DNA from 3 places in the Aminobacter sp. MET-1 genome. Region 2 is predicted to be linked to each of the others. Evidence: riboswitches for the same ligand, from Rfam matches in the RefSeq annotation. Region 2 holds a riboswitch; each other region holds the start of a gene.
The links. A riboswitch is a leader RNA that binds a small molecule or an ion and turns the genes downstream of it on or off. The one in region 2 is predicted to bind cobalamin.
Positions count from the first base shown of each region.

Region 1: it holds a riboswitch for cobalamin, as region 2 does, so the genes downstream of both, NDO48_RS13415 (aromatic ring-hydroxylating oxygenase subunit alpha) here and NDO48_RS05020 ((2Fe-2S) ferredoxin domain-containing protein) in region 2, are expected to answer to the same signal.
Region 3: it holds a riboswitch for cobalamin, as region 2 does, so the genes downstream of both, NDO48_RS08970 (CbtB domain-containing protein) here and NDO48_RS05020 ((2Fe-2S) ferredoxin domain-containing protein) in region 2, are expected to answer to the same signal.

Region 1 covers NZ_JAMSHL010000008.1:50,043-55,187, forward strand. Annotated here, with positions in the region: gene ssb (single-stranded DNA-binding protein) at 1-391, shown strand, start outside; gene NDO48_RS13405 (hypothetical protein) at 651-926, opposite strand; gene NDO48_RS13410 (2Fe-2S iron-sulfur cluster-binding protein) at 923-2,014, opposite strand; gene NDO48_RS13415 (aromatic ring-hydroxylating oxygenase subunit alpha) at 2,020-3,282, opposite strand; cobalamin riboswitch at 3,390-3,600, opposite strand; gene cobF (precorrin-6A synthase (deacetylating)) at 3,675-4,433, opposite strand; gene NDO48_RS13425 (hypothetical protein) at 4,430-4,678, opposite strand; gene NDO48_RS13430 (ribonucleotide-diphosphate reductase subunit beta) at 4,669-5,145, opposite strand, start outside.
Region 2 covers NZ_JAMSHL010000003.1:9,589-14,733, forward strand. Annotated here, with positions in the region: gene NDO48_RS05010 (DMT family transporter) at 70-966, opposite strand; gene NDO48_RS05015 (LysR family transcriptional regulator) at 1,139-2,029, shown strand; cobalamin riboswitch at 2,264-2,470, shown strand; gene NDO48_RS05020 ((2Fe-2S) ferredoxin domain-containing protein) at 2,707-3,405, shown strand; gene NDO48_RS05025 (ABC transporter substrate-binding protein) at 3,407-4,939, shown strand; gene nikB (nickel ABC transporter permease) at 4,943-5,145, shown strand, end outside.
Region 3 covers NZ_JAMSHL010000005.1:59,635-64,779, forward strand. Annotated here, with positions in the region: gene mgtE (magnesium transporter) at 1-631, shown strand, start outside; gene NDO48_RS08950 (MerR family transcriptional regulator) at 794-1,180, shown strand; gene NDO48_RS08955 (methyltransferase family protein) at 1,277-1,753, opposite strand; gene NDO48_RS08960 (DUF1624 domain-containing protein) at 1,750-2,748, opposite strand; gene NDO48_RS08965 (gamma-glutamylcyclotransferase) at 2,862-3,551, shown strand; cobalamin riboswitch at 3,620-3,816, shown strand; gene NDO48_RS08970 (CbtB domain-containing protein) at 3,852-4,031, shown strand; gene NDO48_RS08975 (CbtA family protein) at 4,048-4,827, shown strand; gene cobU (bifunctional adenosylcobinamide kinase/adenosylcobinamide-phosphate guanylyltransferase) at 4,820-5,145, shown strand, end outside.

The sequences.
Region 1 (5,145 bases), on a different contig from region 2:
CAATCTCGCCAAGGTCGCCGAGCAGTACCTGAAGAAGGGCATGAAGGTTTACATCGAAGGCCAGCTCCAGACCCGTAAATGGGAAAAGGACGGTGTCGAGCGCTACACCACCGAAATCGTGCTGCAGAAGTTCCGTGGTGAGTTGCAGATGCTCGACGCACGCGGCCAGGGTGGTGACGCCGGCTACGGCGGTGGCCAGGTCGGCTATGGTGGCGGCCAGGGCGGTGGTTACGGTGGCGGCGGCGGTGGCCGTTCCGACTTCGGTCAGTCGAGCCCGACCGACAGCTATGGCGGCGGCAATCGTGGTGGCTTTGGCGGTGGCGGCGGCGGCAATCGCGGTGGCCAGGGCGGCGGCGGTTCGCGTGACCTCGACGACGAGATTCCGTTCTGATCCGGAATACTCCACTTAACATCAATATTCTTTGAGATAAGGCGTTGTTTCTCAACGCCTTTTTCTTTGCGTGTTTCGCGAAGCGAGTTCCGCCCTCTTTCAGTCGGGGCGGTACATCTTAACTGTGTGCAAACGCTGCGTGAACGCGGGCTACTTTTGTCAGATCGCGGTGGATACGGAACTTCGGCCTGCCGCGGATATGCCTTCGCTCGGCTAGGCCAAAACAAAACCTTCGCCAGCCGAAACAGTGGCGGAAGCTTCAAGGATTGAACATCGGTCGGCAGTGGCTACGACCTGCGACTGCGGCGAGAAGCGTACGAAGTACCTGGACATCGGAGTTGGGAAGCGCTCGCCGATCCATCACGGCAAGCTGCCGTCGCGCTGCCGCCTCGATGCTGATGCCGTGGGGCACCGACAACAGCCAGTCCACGAACACCTCCTCCGGCGGCGGCAGCGGCGATATGGCGGCCATCAACTGGCCGTCTATCTTCTTGCGTGGCGCGGTGACTTTTGCCCGTTCGTCGCTCGCGCTCATGCTTCCAATTCCAGTGCTGACAGCGGTCTGGAACAGCAGGCGAGGATGTAACCCTCGGCGATCTCGTCGTCTAGGATGCCGCCATTGTGGCTCATGGCGACTTCGCCGGAGATCTTCCTGACGCGGCACGTGCCGCACAGACCGAACTCACAAGCAGCAGAAATGCGAACGCCGTTGGCACGTGCAGCTTGCAGCACCGTCTGGTCGGCGGCGCAGCGGCCGTCCACATTAGAACCGACGAAGCTGATGGCAAACGCGGTGCTGCCTTCTGCGTCTTCATTTCCCGGGGCGGTGGTGATCGGCGACACTTCGGCGACAGGCGTGCCGAAGCTTTCCTGGTGATAGTGCGCCATGTCGAAGCCCGCCGCTTGCAACATGTCGCGCACTGCACGCATGAACGGGTCGGGTCCGCAGCAGAAGATCTCGCGATCGCGGAAGTCTGGCGCGAGCAGCGGTAGCCTGATGGCATCGATCCGCCCCATATGGCCGAACCAGCTCTCGCGGCTCGACCGCTCTTCGATCATGAATCCGAGCGACAGGCCCGGCATGCGGCTGCCCAGGAGTTCGAGTTCCTTGCGGAAGATGATCTCGTCGGGCGAGCGGGCGCAGTTGACGAAGGCAACGTCGGTCCATGGGGCGCAGTCGTTGAGCCAGCGCAGCATCGACATCATCGGCGTGATGCCGGAGCCGGCCGAGATGAACAGGTATTTTGCCGCCGGATGGTTGTGGTGAGAGAAGTTCCCGACCGGACCAAACGCCTTGAGGCGCGAGCCCGGGACGAGGTTGTCGAACATCCAGCGCGTGCCTGTACTGCCTGCCTGCGCCTTGACGGTGACGGCGATGGAGAACGGTCGCGATGGCGACGACGACAGCGTGTAGGTCCGCAAGAGCGGACCGTCCGGTGTCGGCAGTTCCAGCGTCACGAACTGGCCCGGCTTGTAGCGAAACCAGGTCTGTGCATCCGAACGGAAGGCGAAAGTCTTCACATCAGGTGCTTCATCCACCACACCGATCACCTCCAGCACCTGGAGGCGATCATTCCACGGGGTCATCTCGTCGAGGTGGCGATAGAGGGCGGGGTCGCTCATGGCATTCATGACCTACTCCCTCTGGCGACGCTGCGCAGGGCGGGCTTTTGCCCGTCGGCGAGCCGTGGTTCGATGAAGCGCGCATACCAGTCGACGAACTGGATCACGCCGCCTTCGTGATGTTCGGAATATGGCCCGGGCTCATAGGCCGGCGACCTGATGCCGAAGGCGTTCTCCTCGACGATGCGGCGGTCCTCGTCGTTGGTCTCGGTCCAGACATGGGTCAACTCCTTCAAGTCGTAATCGACACCTTCGACCGCGTCCTTATGCACCAGCCATTTGGTGGTGACTGCCGTTTCCGTTGTGCTGATCGGCAATACGCGGAAGGTGACGGCATGATCGCCTAGAACATGGTTCCAGGTCGTCGGATAGTGGTAGAGCAACAGCGTGCCGATGCGGTCGGCCGCGACCTGGTCGGACAGGTTCTTGCGCACGGCACGCCTGCCCGTAGTCGTGTAGCTGACGGCCTTGCCGAGAAGCGGGGCGCGGGTGGCGCGGTATTGTCCTTCGTCGTCTATTCGAAAGCGCGAGGGCAGCCCTGCCGCCTCGCAGTGCGACCAATGCGCAAGCATGTCGGGATCGCTTTCGGCGCCGTTAACCCCGGTGACGGTTGGAGCTTCGGGGAAGGTCTTGCACAGCTCAGGATGGTTGGCCGCGCAGTGATAGCACTCCCTGTTGTTCTCCCAGACCAGCTTCCAGTTGCCCTTCTCGACGATGGTGGCTTCGAAAGCGACCTTGGCATCGACCAGATTGTGGGGAGCGAAGTACGGCTCCATCAGTGACCGGAACGGGCGGAAGTCGGCCGGCTCCTTGGCCAGGCAGATGAAGATGTAGCCACCGACGCTTTCGCAGGCGACGGGCTTCAACCCGAAGTCCTCCTTGTTGAAGTTCTCTGCCATCTGGCGGGCGAAGACCAGCTTGCCGTCGAGGTCGTAGGTCCATTGGTGGTAAGGGCAGACCAGTCGCGCCGACGTTCCTTTTTCCGTGGTGCAGACGCGGCTGCCGCGATGGCGGCAGGAGTTGTGGAAGGCGCGGATTTGACCATCGCGTCCGCGTACGATGACGACTGGATAGTCGCCTATCTGGACGGTGAAGAAGCTTCCGGCTTTGGCGACCTCGCAGTCGTGGCCGACGAACAGCCAGTCTCGATACCAGATCAGTTCGAGGTCGAGCTTGTAGAACTCCGGGTCGATGTAGAAGGGTTGCTGCAGGCTGAAGCCATCGCGCCGTTCGCGGATGAGTTTCAGCATTTCATTGCGCGTGTCCATGTCCGTCCTCGCTAGCGGTACAAGGACTGAACTGGTGGTATGGAGGGGAAGATCGCGCGGGTTCAAATGCCCGGACGCTCTGCCTCTTGACCGCCCACCGCGATCAGTCGGTTGAAAGAATTCGAGGCTGGTTTCCGGGCTCCGAAGCTGTCCTTTGTTGAGGACTGTCCCGACACCTTCCCAGGCATTTGCCCAGTGGTTCTCCCGTCGAGACGTCAAGCTTCGCTACCGTTGCGGGGGCAGCGCCGGGATCTAACCGGCTTCCCAATTATCCCGCAGACCACTTCGCCGGCGGGCACCTTGAACATCTTGATCAGATCACGGAAGCATCGCTGACAAAGCCGCGAAAGCGACATCGGCGGAATGCAAAGACGACAGCGGCCATGTTGCCGTCAGGTGCTTGCTGGCTTCACAAGCACTGCGTCCATGATCCATCCGTTGGCGCGACGCGCTTCGTTGCGGACACGCTCGATGTCGTCGATCACCTCTTTGAGCTTGCCCGAGATGAGAACCTCTTCCGGCATGCCGACATAGGCGCCCCAATAGACATCGAGATCGCCGTCGGCTTGCCGCAACGTCTTCTCGGCATTGAGCATGATGACCACGCTGTCGGCATTGTTGGGAAAACCTTCGCCCATGCTACGCCCGGTCGAGATCAGGATCGAGCGCCCGATGTCGCACAAGGCGACTTTGTGCTGGGCCGCCAGCGCCTGAATGCTGCTGATGCCGGGAAGGACCTCATAGTCGAGTTCGAAATCACCGCGGTCCTTGAGGCGATCGAGGATGCGCATGGTGCTGTCGTAGAGGGTCGGATCGCCCCAGACCAGGAATGCCCCGGTCTGCGACGCGTCCAGTTCCTCCATGACCAGCTTGCCGTATGTCGCCTCGACCTCTTCATGCCAGTCGGACACCAGCTGCTCGTAGTCGTCGCCGGCGCGCCGTTCGGGTGTCTTGAACTCTACGGTTCGGAAGGGGCGGTCCCGCACGTGACGCTCAAGGATCTCACGCCGGACACGGGCAAGCTCCTGCTTGCCGATGCCCTTGTTCGGGATGAAAAACACATCGACCTTGTTCATGGCGTTCACCGCCTGAACGGTGACGAAGTCGGGATTGCCCGCACCGATGCCGATGATCAGCACCTTCCTTCTCATTGGAGCCTCCCGGAAATGTGGGAGACCGCCAGTTCCCGACCGAGTTCGATAAACAGCTCTTTCAAGCGGTTGGGGCCGGGATGCGGGCCGCGATAGCCGTCAAGACGACGGATCTCCATGTTGACCGCAGCTGTCAGGTCGCTGCCGTCAGGCTGCGCCATCAACCAGGCTATCAGGACCTCCTCGGGTTGCGGAAGCGGTTTTGCGGTCCGTGCCGTTTGCCGGCGTCCGAGCGTCAGTCCCATGCCAGCGCTCCGCCGTTCTGGTATTCGATGACGCGGGTCTCGAAGAAGTTCTTTTCCTTCTTGAGATCCATGGCCTCCGACATCCACGGGAACGGATTGTCGGTTTCAGCGAAGACCGGCGCGAGACCGAGCTGGGCGCAGCGGCGGTTGGCGATGAAGTGCATGTACTGCTCGCAGAGCGCAGCATTGAGCCCAAGGAAGCCGCGAGGCATCGTGTCTCGCCCATAGGCTGCCTCGAGGTCTGCCGCATCCTTGACCATGCTGCGGACTTCCTCCTGGAAGGCGCGGGTCCACAGATGCGGGTTCTCCAGCTTGATCTGGTTGATCACGTCGATGCCGAAGTTGAGGTGGATGCTCTCGTCGCGCAGTATGTACTGGTACTGTTCGGCGATGCCGACCATCTTGTTGCGGCGGCCGAGCGACAGGATCTGGGCGAAGCCCGTGTAGAACCACATGCCCTCGAAGAT
Region 2 (5,145 bases):
CGGCAGCCCGCGTCACCACCCGGAGCGACGAGGACGGCAACACGATCCGCGCCGCGGCAACGACCTGATTTATCCGCGCGAGGTCAGCCACACCCCCACCAGCGTCACAGCCAGCCCCAGAAACATGGCCGGGGTCAGCGGTTCTGCAAACAGCGCCCAGGCCCACAGCATCGTCACCGGCGGGCTCAGATAGATGGCCGCGCTGACCTTCGCCACCGGGAACATGCGCAGCATGGTGTAATACACCGAATAGGCGGCAAAGGTAGAGATCAGCACGAGCCAGACCATGCCGATGGCGAACTCGCGCGTCATGGGCGGGGCGATCTCTCCTTGGGCGAGCGCGCAGATGCCGAACAGCACAGCGCCTGTCAGCGTGTGGATGCACAGGCTTTGGTGCACCGGCATGTTCAGCGTTTCGCGCCCCCTGCGCAGAACCGACGCAAAGGCGAACACCATCATCGAAGCGATGGTCAAGCCGTAGGCCCACAAGGGAGCGGTGCCGAAACTCAAGCTGTCGAAGGACACGATCAGCACGCCCGCAACGGCGATGGCGGTGCCCAGCCACTGCCGTCCGGTAAGCCGCTCGCCCAGGAGCGGTTGAGCCATGACCGCGATCGCCAAAGGCACGAGATCGGAGATCAGCGCGACCAGCCCGGTCGGCACGCGCTGCTCGATCGCCACCGCAAAACCGCCCAGATAGATGAAAACGGCCATGACGCCGAACCCGACCTGGGACATCACGGCGCGCAGACGCATCCTCGGCCCGAAAGCCAGGGCAAACGGCAGCAGCAGCACCCCCGACAGCAGCGTGCGCCAGAACAGCAGCACGGCCACGCTCGCCTGTTCGCTGGCATAGCGGACGCCGACGAACCCCGAACTCCAGCCGATCACCAGCAGCGTTGCCATCAGGGGCCAGAGAAAGCGGGACCGTGTCGGGTCCGTGGAAGACAGGGAAAGATCGGTCATGGGAAGCCCAGATGGATATCATCCCGGGTTAGCCGTTCCCTTGATGGCGCGCACATGACAAATTTCGATCAGGCGATGACATTCATTGCCGAACGGTAATCGTTTCTTGCAAAAATACCGTCCGAAGACGAATGTAATCCCCGTCAGAAGTGGATTGGCGTCGAGGCCCGGAATGAACGAGATCAATGCGAGGCGACTGGACATCGACGCGCTGCGCGCGCTTCGGGCGATCAGGCTCCACGGCGGCGTCACCCGGGCTGCCGAGGCGCTCGGCCTGACGCAATCGGCCGTGAGCCACAAGATCAAGCGCATGGAAACGAGCCTTGGCTGCCAGTTGCTGGACAGACGGCCCGGCGGCGGCATGTTTACCTCAGAAGGAACGGCGCTGCTCGACTACGCCGCAAAGATCCTCGACCTGCACGACGAGGCGCTGATCACCTTCGCCAGGTCGGATCTGGCCGGCCGGATCCTGCTGGGTCTCACCGAGGACACCACATGCTCGGACCTGTCGCGCATCCTCGGGCGCTTCCGGCGCCAGCATCCCCATGTCGCGGTGAGAACAAAGGTTCGAATGAGCCTGGTTCTGCGCGCGATGCTCGAGCGCGGCGAGATGGATGTGGCCATCGTGCAGGTTTTCGCCCATGAGGTGCGACCGACCGACCTGGTGCTGTTTCGCGAAAACCTGCACTGGGTCAAATCCCGCGAACTGCTGCTGGATCCTGAAGGACCGATCCCGTTCCTGTCCTTCGACGGCGACTGTTTCTACCGACGCTGGGCAATCGACATTGGACAGGATGGCGGGGCGGAGCTGGAAACCGTGTTCGAATGCTCAAGCGCCGCAGGCATCGTCGCTGCGGTCAATGCGGGACTGGGCGTCGCACTCCTGAGTGACCGCCATCTGCGTCCGGACATGGAGATCCTCGACAACAGCCTTCCCGCGCCCCCGCAGCTTGTCTACGTGGTGCGACGGGCGAAAAAGACGAGGAACCCTGCCCTCGAAAGCCTGATCTCCGAGATTGAGACCGAGGTCAGCCGCTACGGCAAACTGGCATTGGCAGGCTAGCCAATTCCTGTTCTCCGCCAGGAGGTGAAAGCTCTTGCTCGCGCCACAAACAGACGTCCGGCAGGTGCCGACAACAAGCTGCTGACGCTGACTATGCCGTGCGCAAGTCGAATGACGTCACACCAAGAAGAACAGCCAGCCATGGCATGTTCGTGCTCACAATATAGCTAATCTGCTTTTTGGGTCTTCCGGCAAATGGCTGACGAACGGGGATTGACTTGAAGGTCGATAGCGATAGGTTGCGCCCGTCAAGGTTCTGTCGCGACGGCCTGCGCCGACGTGACAGCTAAGAGGGAATCCGGTGCGAAACCGGAGCTGACCCGCAACTGTAAGCGGCGAGTTGTTACGCCAACGACGTCACTGGCACTTCGGTGCTGGGAAGACAGGCGAAACAGCGATGAACCGCGAGCCAGGAGACCTGCCTGACTGCTTAGGTTCCGTGGTCGGGGTGTGCCACAGGAGCGCGCGCTGTCGCGGCTGCCTCTGGCATGTCTGCGCGGCCACGTTTCCATATCCCCGCTCGCATCAGGTCGGGGATTTTTTCGTTGGAAACAGATTTTCCTTTTTCGAACTCCAAACTCAAGCCGGGCAAAGTGGCGTCCGGGCGGGCCGTATTGCTGGTCGCAAAGTCGGCATTTGCAGCGGCTCCGCATGCCGAAATGCAACGCATGGGGGCAATGGCTGCATTGTTACAGGGGGTAGCTACGGCGGTTGCCTGCTATTCCGAGCAGGGTCAGCCCTCGCTGCGCGACGCGCTCCTGTCATTGCGCGGCGGGCCTTATGAAACCATCATCGTAGTGCCGCTGGTTCTTCCGCTGGAGCCAGGATTCCTCAACTGGATCACACGCTCGCTGAAGCGCTGGCAGTCCGAACATCCAGGTGCGTGGCCGCCGATCCGGATATCCCGCGATATCGCCCAGAGCCTCCATTTCGAGCCCTTGCTCGGGGCTCTCATCAACGGTGCTTCTGCCGAGCCTGCAATTCCAACCGACGATCCCGTGAAGCTGGAAGGATCGCTGGTGCCGGCGCAGAAGCGACGGGTCCTTGTCTGCGAAGGCGGCGCCTGCAACGCGGCCGGCGCACACGCGATTTGGGGCCACCTGCGCAATGTGCAGGAAAACCGCAAGCTGCGCACGACCGGCGACGGCACGATGACCGCCAAGGCGACATGCCTCGGGCCCTGCAATCTCGCGCCCGTGCTCCAGGTCTTTCCCGAAGGCACCTATTACGGCGGCGTCACTGAGACGGCGGTCGACCGTATCGTCGAGGAACACCTGCTCGGCGGCCGGGTCGTCGAAGATTTCGCCTACCAGCCGACGGGCCGCAAACAGCGGCTGCGTCTCGTGCCCAAGAATTCCACATCTACAGGAGAGTAAGATGAACTATCTTTCGCGGACTGCATTGGCCGCGCTTGCCGCCGCCTGGTCGACCTTCGCCTTGCCTGCTTTCGCCCAGGAAGCGGCGCCTGCGGACGAGCAGGTCTTGCGGCTCGTTACGGCAAACATGCCGCGCTCGCTCGACCCCATCAACATCGATGCCCAGCGGATCATCAACAACGGCTTCGCCGAGCCGCTGGTTCATGCCACGCTCGACGGCGCAAACCTCATCCCGGCGCTCGCCAAAAGCTGGGAGCGGGTTGAACCGACTTTGTGGCGGATCGAGTTGCAGCCGAACGCCAGGTTCTGGAGCGGCGCGCCCGTCGATGCGGCGGCCGTCCAGGCATCCTTCGAGCGACACCAGGCCAAGAACACCCGCGCGGCCTCGATCCTGCGTGGCGCGACGTTCAAGGCCGTGGGTCCAACCACGCTTGAAATCCGCACCGAGAGGCCGGACCCGGCATTCCTGTTCAAGACGGTCACGATCGCTGTGCACAACGCCGCGCGCGCCGAAGAACTCGGCGATCGATACGCGCTGGAGGCCGACCTCTCCGGCTACTTCAAGCCTGCCGAGTTTGTCCCCGGCGAGCTCGTGGTGGCCAAGCCGTTCGAGGGCTACTGGGGCGAGCAGCCCAAGCTCCAGCGGCTCGAAGCCCGTTTCGTCGTCGATCCGCAGACCCGCTATCTGGCCATGCAGTCGGGCGAGGCCGACATGGATGCCAACGTCCAGTTCGAGCAGCGCCGCGCCTATGTCCGCTCCAAAGACTACAAGTTCCCTGTCGTCAACGCGAGCAACTGGAACATCTGGATGAACTACCGCAACCCTCTGCTTCAGGATGTGAAGCTGCGGGAAGCACTCAGCCTCGGCACCGATCGCAACGAGATCGTCGACGGCGTGATGGCGCCATTTGCGACGCACTCGACCGGGCACTTTCCCACCGGCCTGCCCTACGCGATCGAGACGAAGCAGGTCACCGACCCTGACCGCGCAAGGGCGCTGCTGGACGAACTCGGCTGGAAGCCTGGCGCAGACGGCATCCGCGAGCGTGACGGCAAGAAGCTCGAATTCACCGTGTTGACCTATGGCTGGTGGCAGACCGTCGCCATCGCTCTTGAGGCGCAGTGGCGCAAGATCGGCGTTTCCGCCAAGCTTCACGTCGTCGAGCCGACGGCCTCCAACCAGATCATGCTCGACGGGGCATTCGACATCGCGACCTACTGCTCGTGCGGCACAGCCACAGGCGACCTCAACGGCCAGCTCTCCAGCTTCTACCGTTCGGACGCCGTGCAGAACTGGCAACGCTACGCGAACCCTGAGGTCGACGCGCTCATCGACCAGCTGCGCACCGAAGCCGACACCGACGCTCGCTTTGCGCTGGCAAGGCAGATCCAGGAAAAAGTGTTGGCCGACACCGCGCTGATCTACGTCGCCAACGCCGAACTGATCGGCATCGCGCACAACAGGCGCGTCGCAGGCGTCGACGTCGAGCGTCCGCGCGACATCACGCCGTCGATGTACATCGCGGCGGAGTGACGAATGCTCGGCTACGCGCTCCGACGCGCCCTGGCCGGGCTTTCGGTCCTGTTCGGGATAACCGTGGTCGTCTTCCTGATGCTGCGGTTTATCCCGGGCGATCCGGCCACGGCGGTGCTGCTGACCATGGTCGAGCCCGGCCTCGATTCCGCACAGATCACCCAGCGCGATATCGATGAGCTGCGCGACCAGATGGGCCTGAACGC
Region 3 (5,145 bases), on a different contig from region 2:
GACCATCGACGACGTGGTCGACGTCATTCAGCAGGAGGCCGAAGAAGATCTTCTGCGCATGGGCGGCGTCGGCGACGAAGAGCTGTCGGACACGGTCGCATCCATTTCGAAGTCGCGCGTGCCGTGGCTGTTCGTCAATTTGTGCACGGCCTTCATTTCGGCTTCCGTCATCAGCATGTTCGGCGCGACGATCGAAGAGATGGTGGCGCTGGCGGCGCTGATGCCGATCGTCGCCTCGCTCGGCGGCAACGCCGGCACCCAGACGATGACGGTGACCGTGCGGGCGCTGGCGACGCGCGATCTCGACATCTACAATGCCGGCCGCGTCATTCGCCGCGAGGTCATGGTCGGACTGCTCAACGGCACCATCATCGCCACGCTTCTGGGGCTGGTCGCCGGCTTCTGGTTCCACAATCCCGACCTTGGCTTCGTCATCGCTGCTGCGATGATCGTCAACATGCTGGCGGCCGCGCTCGGCGGCATCCTGATCCCGCTGCTGCTTGACAAGCTCGGTGCCGACCCGGCGATCTCGTCGTCGATCTTCACGACGATGATCACCGACGTGATCGGCTTCCTTGCCTTCCTGAGCTTTGCCACATGGTGGCTACATCTTGGTGCAGGCGCCGGCTAAAGGCCGTTCCGAATTGACTTTTACGTAAGTCGCGTGCGAGACTCCTTGCGGACTTGTAGCAATTTCGGCTGCGCGGCCGCCTGGTCGCCCGGCATTACCGGCATGGCCGAAGCCCGGCAGTCCTTGAGGCGGCGCGACATCGCCCCGTCGGGTGGAGCACAGATGCGGGAATATTACTCGATCACCGAACTGACCCGCGAATTCGACATCTCGACGCGGACTTTGCGCTTTTACGAAGACGAGGGGCTGATCCAGCCGGTGAGGCGTGGCCGGACGCGCCTGTTCAAGCCGTCGGACCGGCACCTCATTCGCCAGATCATGCGTGGCAAGCGGCTCGGTTTTTCCATCAACGAGATCCGAGAGATCATCCAGATGTACCGGGAGCCCCCGGGGGAGGTCGGTCAGCTGAAGCTTATGATCAAGCGCATCGAGGAGAAGCGCGAGGACCTGCGCCAGAAGCGCCGCGATCTCGAGGAGACGCTGGCCGAACTGGACCAGGCAGAGGAGTCCTGCGTCGAGCGCCTGGTGGAACTCGGCGTCACGACCTGAGTCAGGATCGCCAATCGCCCTCTGCTCGCAAGCTGAATCTGAGTTCAGCCGTAATCCATTGCCTGCTCTTGCTTTTTGGAAAGCCGGCCGGCCTTGCTATATCCAGCGGCGAACGCGTTTGGTGTAGTCGATGTATTTCTTGCCGAAGCGGGACTGGAGGTGCTTCTCCTCGCGCTCGATGGCCAGTTTTTGCGTAGCGAAAGCGGCTATCAGCGCCAGGGCGATGAACCACAGGCTGCCGCTGACCATGCCGATGCCGATCAACAGCAACGTGTTGCCAAAGTAGATCGGGTTGCGGGTGAAGGAGAACGGGCCATCCATCACCAGGTGGTCCGAAGCCTTGTCCGGCCTGATGGTGGTGTTGCCGCGCCTCAAGGCGCGTATTGCCGAAACCTCGATGGCGACGACGCCCAGTATCACCAGCCAGCCGGCGGCGAAGAGCAGGTCCGAGATCGGCTCGGTGATCCAGGGCAAGGGATAGAGCAGGGTGAGCACGATGGCGATGGCAATCGCCAGCAGGTAGATGATCGGCGGCCACGGCACTCGGCTAGGGGCTGCCTTGATGTCGGTCATTGCGCTCCTCCCACGGGTGTCTGGCTGTCCGTACTGGCGGAGCACATGGCGGCGGTGTCGCCGACATGCGCCTTCAGTTCGGGGCTCTTGTCCGATGCATAGAGGCGATCGAGCGAATCGTCCTTCTGCAACTCGTCGAGCATGCACACACAGTAGCGCGAGCAGAATTCGGTGTCGCGGCTCTGTTGGCAAGAGACCTGACACGACTTGAGGAAGCCGACTTCGCGGGTTTCGACAGGGGCGGGGAAGAACTGCGCCCAGGCCCAGACCAGCGAGATCAGCACCGGCTGGTGGATGAGGTAGAAGGCAAGGCTGTGGCGGCCGAAGAAGCCGAGCGGCTTCGACCAGATGCCGGGCTTGAGCCGCGCCAGCCTTTCGAACAGGCCTGCTTTCAACGCCAGTCCAGCCAGGCCCATGCCTGCCAGCACCGCGCCAAACCATGGGAAGACAGGCACGAAGTCGTTGGAGCGGGGAGCGACGGTGTTGAGGCCGACCCAAAGCAGGGCAGGATGGTTGAAGACGTCGTTGCGCAGATAGCTGGGGGCAACGATCACCAAGGCTGCGGCGACGAGCGTCAGCAGCGGCGGCAGGCGTAGGAAAACAAGGCCGACGACGCTGGCAAAGGCGATCTGGTGCAGGATGCCGAAAAAGATGAAGGTATCCGGCATGGCATACCATGTCGCGCCGGTGATGACGGCGGCGGCGGCAACCACCATCGCAAGCCGTTTCCAGAAGCCGCGCCAGCGGATGCCCTTGGCGTGGGCGAGCACCAGGCTTACGCCAACGAGGAAGAGGAAGCTCGAGGCGATCGAGCGGGCGAACAGCTTCCAGCCGCCGAAGGCGGTCATGCCGGGATCGGCATAGCCGAAGAACTCGAGATCCCAGGCGAAATGGTAGATGGCCATGGCGATGAGCGCTGCACCACGGGCGATGTCGATCACCTGGACGCGTGGCGTTTGGGCTTGAACTTGGTCGGTGGTCGGTTGCATCGTCATGGCCATTCGCTTCGGCTTTCGGGTGTTTCGCCGCCCATGCAGCACTATCATGGTTGAAGCGCGGCAACAGAGGGACTAGCCAACGTCATGCACAGGGTTCGGGGATGTCGGCAATGAACGGTCGCGTGATGTCGTTGACCGAGGAGCTGGTGGCGCGCTGCCACCGCGAGGTGGCGGATGCCGGTCCCGATCCCGACGCCCAGCATCTCGACGACGCCGATTATGCGCGAATGATCGACGAGACGCTGGCGGCCAATCCCGAGGAGGGGCCGCTGTGGCTGTTCGCCTATGGCTCGCTGATCTGGAAACCCGAGGTCGAGCATGCCGAGGAGAGGGTGGCGCTGGCGCGTGGCTGGCATCGTTCGTTCTGCATCAACATGACCCGCTGGCGCGCGACAAAAGCCGAGCCCGGGCTGATGATGGGCATGGATCGCGGCGGCCAGTGCAAGGGTGTGGCGCTGCGGCTGATGGATGGCGACCGGCGCGAGCAACTCGACAAGCTCTTCCGTCGCGAGATGACGCTGAAACCCTCGACCTACAAGCCGCGCTGGCTGACGCTGGCCACCGATCAAGGTCCGCTGACCGCACTTGCCTTCGTCATCAACCGCGAAGGCCATGCCTATGCCGGGGCGCTCGGCGAAGACGAGGTTGTGAATCGGCTGGCCACGACGTGCGGTCATTGGGGCTCGGCGGCCGACTATCTCTACAATGTGGTCAAGAACCTGGAACAGCGTTCGATCCACGACCGGCATCTGTGGCGGCTGCAGCATCTGGTGGCGGAACGAATCGCTGCGCGTGCCTGATCGCAGGAACGCCGCATTCGAGCGCTGCGGCGTCGGAATTTGGTTTGCCGCCCCATGCTTTTGTTTCTATAGTCGCAGCCGTCGTCGGTTCCAGTTTTTGGAATCAAGAGGGAATGCGGTGAGGGAGTTTTTGCCCAAAGCCGCGGCTGCCCCCGCAACTGTGTGCGGTTAGCTCTCCCCAAAGGCCACTGAAGCTTGCTTCGGGAAGGCGGGGAAGGGTGTCGATCCGCAAGCCAGGAGACCTGCCGGCGACGAAGACTTTATTCTATGCCCTCGGGTGGAGGGTGAAAGGACATTGAAATGAACACGGTTACTTCCGCACTCGGCACTGGCGTTTCCTCCCAGTCGCGCGCAATGCAGCTGGCGATGGCCGCGCTGCTTGGCATCTTCGTTGTTGGCTTCCTCGGGTTCTCGCATATGGAAGTGGTGCACAACGCTGCCCACGACTATCGCCACTCGATGGCCTTCCCCTGCCACTAACGAAGGCAATCCAACCATGTCTGTCTTTCGCAACGTCGTGTTCATCGCGGCGATCAGCGGCCTATTGGCCGGCGTGATCCTGGCCGCGCTCCAGACCTATTCAACCGACCCGCTGATCTTCAAGGCGGAGACCTATGAGAACGCTGGCGGCCACGATCATGCCGCTACACCCGCTCAAGGCACCGAGGCGACAGCGCCTGCCACTACCGCGCAGTCGACTGCGCCTGCTGTCGTCGCACAGGCCCCGGCCGAGGAAGAAGCGTGGGCGCCTGCCGACGGCTTCGAGCGCTTTGCCTATTCGGCACTCGCCAACATCATCAGCGGTATCGCCTTCGGCCTGATCCTGGTCGCCGTTTCAGAGTTCGCCGGTGGCATCGCCAACTGGCGCCAGGGTGTCTTCTGGGGTTTTGCCGGCTTTGCCGTGTTCACCCTGGCACCCGGCCTCGGCCTGCCGCCAGAACTGCCGGCGATGCCCGCAGCCGATCTTGTCTCGCGCCAGATCTGGTGGATTTCCACGGTCGTCGCCACCGCTGCAGGCCTTGCACTGATCGCCTTCAGGAAATCGTTGCCGCTGGCGATCCTCGGCGTGGCGCTGATCGTTGCACCGCACGTCATCGGCGCACCGCAGCCCGAAAGCCACGACTCGCCGATCCCGGCCGATCTGCACCACAGCTTCGTCGTCGCCGTCACCATCTCCAACCTGGTGTTCTGGGTGGTTCTGGGCGCTGTCGCCGGCTTCGTGCGCAGCCGTTTCATGGGCGAGCAGCCGCAGGCGCTGAACGGTCGCCTTGCCTGAGACGCTGACATTCCTGCTCGGCGGCGCGCGCTCCGGCAAGAGCGCGCATGCCGAGCGGCTCATCACGCAGTTTCCTGCGCCGTGGACGTATATCGCCACGGCGCAGGCCTATGATGACGAGATGCGCGAGCGCATCTCCATTCATGTGGGGCGCCGTGGTGACGGCTGGCAAACGATCGACGCGCCGCTCGATCTGGTGGGCGCACTCGCCGGTCTGCCTGACGGCGCGCCTGTGCTCGTCGACTGCCTGACACTCTGGCTCACCAATCACATGCTGGCGGAGCACGATGTCGCTACCGAATGCGCGGCGCTTATCGA